DNA from 3 places in the uncultured Tyzzerella sp. genome. Region 3 is predicted to be linked to each of the others. Evidence: a T-box and tRNA genes for the amino acid it is inferred to sense, from the RefSeq annotation. Region 3 holds a T-box; the other regions hold tRNA genes.
The links. A T-box is a leader RNA that pairs with one kind of tRNA and senses whether it is charged. The one in region 3 lies ahead of leuS (leucine--tRNA ligase), so its partner is inferred to be a tRNA-Leu.
Positions count from the first base shown of each region.

Region 1: it encodes a tRNA-Leu, which carries the amino acid that the T-box ahead of leuS (leucine--tRNA ligase) is inferred to sense. The anticodon was not compared.
Region 2: it encodes a tRNA-Leu, which carries the amino acid that the T-box ahead of leuS (leucine--tRNA ligase) is inferred to sense. The anticodon was not compared.

Region 1 covers NZ_CAUWHO010000010.1:50,917-53,200, reverse strand. The annotation lists gene R5Z65_RS02585 (alpha/beta hydrolase) at 38-874, shown strand; tRNA gene R5Z65_RS02580 (tRNA-Leu) at 955-1,036, opposite strand; gene R5Z65_RS02575 (HIT family protein) at 1,111-1,518, opposite strand; gene asnB (asparagine synthase (glutamine-hydrolyzing)) at 1,521-2,284, opposite strand, start outside.
Region 2 covers NZ_CAUWHO010000008.1:42,867-45,150, reverse strand. The annotation lists gene R5Z65_RS01930 (N-acetylmuramoyl-L-alanine amidase) at 1-845, shown strand, start outside; tRNA gene R5Z65_RS01925 (tRNA-Leu) at 1,020-1,098, shown strand; gene R5Z65_RS01920 (TrkH family potassium uptake protein) at 1,296-2,284, shown strand, end outside.
Region 3 covers NZ_CAUWHO010000039.1:16,067-18,350, forward strand. The annotation lists gene leuS (leucine--tRNA ligase) at 1-1,343, opposite strand, end outside; T-box leader at 1,418-1,643, opposite strand; gene R5Z65_RS07175 (DUF6512 family protein) at 1,707-2,234, opposite strand.

The DNA of each region.
Region 1 (2,284 bases), on a different contig from region 3:
AAAATAAGCAAGCTATTAAATTTAAAGGAGAAAATATATGGAAAGAATAAACATTTGGAATAAAGATATTCCTCTTTTTGATGAAAATATAAAAAATGAAGAAAATAAATTTGCAGGTACAATAATACCTTATTTAGTTGAAGAAGATGATGATGATATTAAAAAAAGAGGTGCAATGATTATACTCCCAGGCGGTGGATATGGCTTTTGCTCCGATGAAGGAGAAAAAATGGCAAGGTGGTTTAACTTTTTTGGTATAAATGCCTTTGTTTTAGATTATAGAGTTGCACCATATAAGCACCCAGCACCTATTATAGATGCTAAACGTGCAATAAGATATGTAAAATATAATGCAGAAAAATTTAATATAGACCCTAATAAAGTTGGAGTAATAGGATTTTCTGCTGGTGGACATTTAGCAGGCTGTGTTGCAGAATTTTTTGATAAGTTTGAGCAAGAAAGCAATGACGAAATAGACAAAATATGTGCAAAACCAGATTTAGCAGTTTTATGCTATCCTGTTGTATCTTTATGTGAAAGCTATACACACGAAGGCTCAGCACAAAACCTTGTTGGAGAAGACAAAGAGCTTAGAAAAATGTTGTCTTTAGAGAAAAATGTTAGAGAAGATATGCCAGAGATGTTCCTATGGCATACAGTAGAAGATGCGTCAGTTAATGTTATAAATACATTAGAGCTTGGCGTAGCTTTAAAAAACAAAAATGTTCCATATAGTCTTCATATATTTAACAAAGGTGCACACGGCTCTGTACTTGCAGAAAATATAGAAGAAACTAAACAATGGTCAGATTGTTTAAAAACATTATTAAAAAATAGAGGCTTTATAGATAAACAATCTTATAGATGGTTATAAAAAATAAATAAAAATCCACCCATTAAATGAGTGGATTTTTATTTTATACTTTTAAAATACTAAACTTTAAAATAAGTAAATGCCGCTGGTGGGATTTGAACCCACACGAGAAAACTCGCCAGATTTTGAGTCTGGTGCGTCTGCCAATTCCGCCACAACGGCTCATATAATGATAATTATACCTATATTTTAATAATTTGTCAATTAAAAATATAGGTATAACCATAAATTTATTTTTACATATTATCTTTTATACTTAATGCTATTTGCTCCATTTTTTTTGAATCAATGGTAACAGGTATAGATTTCATAGTAACAGTATCATTTTCTAGTCTAGGTATAATATGTATATGAAAATGATTAACTGTCTGTCCAGCTAAAGCACCATTGTTTTGTAATATATTTATATTTTCTATATTTAAAGATTTCCTTATGCTATTAGCTACATTTCTTGCAATAGAATATCCTTCTTTTAATGTTTCTTCATCTATTTCAAAAATATTTGTAAAGTGCTTTTTAGGTATAACAAGGGTATGCCCCTCATTAGCAGGAAAAGCATCTAATATAGCTATAAAGTTATCATTTTCAAAAACTTTTTTAGATGGTATATCACCATTTAAAATTTTACAAAAAATACAATCCATTTTTATGCCTCCTCAAAAAACTCGTTATGCCAAACTAAAAACATATATATTGTCCATATTTTACGGCTAAAATCTCCTTTACCTTGCTTGTGATTATCAAGATAAGCTATTATTTTATCTGTATTAAAATATTTTTTTGCTACATTAGATGAAAACGCGTCTTTTACCTTGTTATAAAACTTATCTTCTTTAAGCCATACTCTAATAGGCACAGGAAATCCAAGTTTCTTCTTAGTAGAAACCATCTCTGGTAAATATTCCTTAGATGCCATTCTAAAGATATATTTTGTAGCTTGCTTATTAACACGATAATCAGAAGGAATTTTACTAGCAACTTTAAACACTTCTTTATCTAAAAATGGTACTCTAACCTCAAGAGAGTTTGCCATACTCATTTTATCTGCCTTTAAAAGTATATCTCCTACAAGCCAAAGGTTTAAGTCTATATACTGCATTTTTGTAACATCATCTAAATGTTTAACCTTTTCATATAAAGGTTTTGTAATATCTGTTGTATCATATTTTCCAGTAGGAGATTTTAGTATACTTTCTCTTTCTTCTTTAGAAAACATATTAGCATTACCTATAAATCTTTCTTCTACATCTTTAGATGCTCTTATAAATAAATTTTTACCTTTAAATGAAAACGGTATTAATTTAACAATTTTTGCAAGTGCTTTTCTTATAGGCTTTGGCAAAACAGTTATAAAGGAAATATCAAAAGGCTCTTTATAAATATTATATCCTCCAAAAAACTCGTCTGCAC
Region 2 (2,284 bases), on a different contig from region 3:
AGAAAAAATCTAGTGTGCCTATTAATATAAATAATATTAAACATACAGACAACTATTTAAATAAAGAATATATACTAACATTTGATACAGATATAACACCTTTAATAAATATAGGCGAGCATAGAGTTGATAATGAGCTTGTAAACAAAATAACGGTAGAAAATGTATCTAATAGGACACAAATGATAATAGATTGTAAAAAAATAACAGCCATTAATGTAACAGAAGATATCAATTATATATATATTAATATGCTTTTACCAAAAGAAAAATATAAAAATGTAGTTGTTGTAGACCCAGGACACGGTGGAGAAGCACCTGGTACTACTGGAAATGGGTTAGTAGAAAAAGATATAAACCTTGATATTTCTCTTATATTAAATCAATTATTTGAACAAAACCATAATATTAAAGCTTATTTTACAAGACTTGAAGATGTAAACCCAAGCTTTAACGATAGAACTAATATGTCAAATGAAGTTGGAGATATGTTTGTATCTATACATCAAAATGCGTCAGGAAAAGGTGAACCTGGGCCTAATGGTACTGAAGTATATTATTTAAACCCTAATACAAATGACACTGGACTTACAAGTAAAGATATGGCAGATATTTTGCAAAAAAATTTACTAAAAGAACTTGGTACATTAGATAGAAAAGTAAAAACATCTAATTTAATTGTGCTTAGAAATAATAAAATACCTGCTGTTTTATGTGAAATAGGATTTTTAAGTAACCCTGCAGAAGCAGCAAGAATAAGTACACCAGAATTTAAACAAAAAGCAGCTAAGGCTATTTATGATGGTATTTTAGAAATAACAGAAAAGTTTCCTAGCAAAAGGTAAATTTTATAAAACAAAGATAAGAAAGTATAAGTATAATATTACACTATCTTATCTTTGTTTTATATATTTTTATTATATACATATTATTTATAAATAAGCTTATTTAAAAAAACTAACAAAAGTATTGACATATATATTTATATATGTTATCATATACAAGAAAGTTAAGGATTTGCGGACATGGCGGAATGGCAGACGCGCTAGACTTAGAATCTAGTTCCTAGGAGTGTGGGTTCAAGTCCCACTGTCCGCATAGTTTAAGTCACTATTAATAGTGGCTTTTTTTATTTATATCAATTACGGTATGACTTATATTTTTAAAGAGGAAATATACACAGGGATTGTATTAATCTTTATAAATAAATATATTAATATATATTCTTGAATACAAATTATCCAAAAAAATAATTTATAGCTTTAAAAATAAATATACATAATTATTAAAAAAATATTGCCTTATATTTTAAATATGTTATAATAAAATTGCTAAAGAAAGGGAGAGATAGAGTGAAAACCAAAGAAAAAAGTTTATTTCATTTTAAGCCACCACATATTATAGCTTTTAGTTTTTTTATTGTAGTAATTATAGGGGCTTTTTTATTAAATTTACCAATAGCTAGCCAAAATGGAAAAAGTATTGGATTTATAGATGCACTTTTTACATCAACATCAGCCGTTTGTGTTACAGGGCTTGTTGTAGTAAATACACTTTATCATTGGAGTTTGTTTGGAAAGATTGTAATATTGCTTCTTATACAAATAGGTGGACTAGGATTTATGAGTTTATTTACCATAGTATTAGTATTTTTGGGCAAAAAGATAACATTAAAAGAAAGAATATTAATACAAGAATCATTTAATCTATCAACTTTTAAAGGTATGGTAATGTTTTTAAAAAAAATAATAAAAGTTACATTTATTATAGAGGGCATAGGAGCAATAATATTATCTTTAAGATTTATACCAGAGTACGGATTTTTTGGAGGAGTTTTTAGAGGAATATTTCATTCTGTATCAGCTTTTTGTAATGCAGGTTTTGATATATTGGGGGAAAATAGTCTTGTTCCATATGCTAGAGATTACACAATAAATATAACTATAATGTTACTAATTATATTAGGTGGTTTAGGTTTTACCGTTTTAATAGATATTAGCAAGTATACTAAATATAAAATAGCAAAGTTTAGAAAGAAAAAAGTAGAATTATTTACTATGACAGTACATTCTAAATTGGCATTAACTATGACGTGTATACTAATATTACTAGGTGCTATATTAACATTTGTTATAGAATATAATAATCCCAAAACTTTATCAAATTTTAGGTTTGATGAAAAAATTTTAGCATCTTTATTTCAATCTGTTACACTAAGGACAGCAGGATTTGATGCAATAGGACAGGCAGATTTAAGCTATGGCTCAAAATTTTTAGTAATTAT
Region 3 (2,284 bases):
AGGTCCTCTTCTTTAACCCCTACTATACCACATTTATCACAATGTACTAAAGGTATAGGCTCTCCCCAATAGCGTTGTCTGGAAAATACCCAATCTCTAAGCTTATAATTTACTGTCTTTTTGCCAATTTTTTGTTCTTCTAAAAATGATGCTATAAGCTCTTTAGCCTCAGAAGATTTTACACCATCAAATTTATCAGAATTAACCATAATACCTTCATCTAAAAAGGCCTCTTCCATAGTATCTTTTAAATCTTCATCTGCTTTTTTAATAACTTGTACTATTGGTAAATCAAATTTTTTAGCAAAAGCAAAATCTCTTTCATCGTGAGCTGGTACACACATAATAGCACCAGTACCATAGTCTGCTAAAACATAATCTGAAATCCAAATAGGTAATTTTTTGTTATTTAAAGGATTTATACCATAAGCACCTGTAAATACACCTGTTTTTTCCTTTTCTGTCATTCTATCAACAGAAGATTTTGTACTAGCTTCAAATATATATTGCTCAACAGCCTCTTTTTGCTCATCTGTAACAATATCTTTTATAATGCTATGCTCAGGTGCTAACACCATAAAGCAAGCACCATATAAAGTATCTGGTCTTGTTGTAAATACTTTTATTTTCCTATCTTTCCCATCTATCTCAAAATCTATTTCTGCACCATAGCTTTTACCTATCCAGTCTGACTGCATTTTTTTAACTTTTTCTGGCCAATCTAATTTATCTAAATCATTTAAAAGTCTTTCTGCATAGTTTGTTATTCTAAGCATCCATTGGCGAAGATTTTTCTTAGTAACTTGAGAGCCACATCTATCACATTCTCCATTTGTAGCCTCTTCATTAGCTAATACTGCTTTACAACTAGAACACCAGTTTAAAGGCATTTCTTTTTCATAAGCAAGGCCATTTTCAAACATTTTTAAAAATATCCATTGTGTCCATTTATAATAATTAGGGTCAGTAGTATTTATTTCTTTATCCCAATCATAAATAGCACTTATTTCCTTTAACTGTCTTTTAACATTAGATATACTTTGCTCTGTTGCAACAGATGGGTGTGTCCCTGTTTTTATAGCATAGTTTTCTGCTGGAAGCCCAAATGCGTCCCAACCCATAGGGTGTAGCACTTCATATCCTTGTAAAACTTTATATCTACTTATAACATCGCTTAATACATAGCCTCTCCAATGTCCAACGTGTAGTCCATTGCCAGATGGGTATGGAAACATATCTAAGCAATAATATTTAGGCTTGTTTGTATTAGTTGGATTTATAGGATTTTCTTCCCAAATTTTACGCCATTTTTTTTCAAGGCTGTTAAAATCATATCTATTCATAATTACCTCCAAATTTTAATATATTTAAAGCCCCTTTATCTCTTTTAAAGCTATTTTATAATATAACTTTAAAATATAGAGACGAAAGGGGCTTTTTCCGTGGTACCACTCTATTTCGTAAAAGGTAAAACCTAAAATTACGCACTTATAAGCCTATAACGGTGGCAACCGAAAATACCTACTGTTATTTCAATATTTTTGCTCTAAGGTGAGTTGGGCAAAAAGTAATATTGACTTACACCAACCGTCAACTCTCTAAAAATACTTATTTTGCTTAATATTCCTTTTCATAGCATTTACATAATTATATAAGTATTTATACCATAAATTTAATGCTATTTCAAGTATTATTTTATAAATATATTACTGCACACCATAAGTATTAGTTTGTGGGTCTAAAAATAACTTTATTTTAGGTGGATTTGTTGTAAAATATATCATACAAAATATAACAAAAGCTATAATAAACAACCCTATATAATTTATATTTTTATTATATAAAAACCTTTTTTGTATAAATCTATAACTAAAATAATATGTGGTAAAAGTACCTAATATAAATGTGCCTATGTCAAGTGGTAAATAATTATTACCTAAAATACCTGTATAAGTGTAAAATGATGCAACTATAACAAACATACCTAATAACATAGTTAATGCTTTAAGTAGTATAAAGTTATTAATATTTTTTCCATATATAAAATATTCAAATATAGAAAATATTATAACAGGTGTTATTAATAGTTTTAAATGTTCCCAAGTGCTTTCATTAATGGCACTAAAATATCCTACTATAATGTTATTACCAGAGAGTTGGTATGTAAAATGCAATAAAGTTCCTAGTATTACAGTAAATATAAATCCTATTATATGGTATCCTTTTAAATACATATAATCACCTCTTAAACATAATTACTAATATTATTATGTTTAAGAGATAT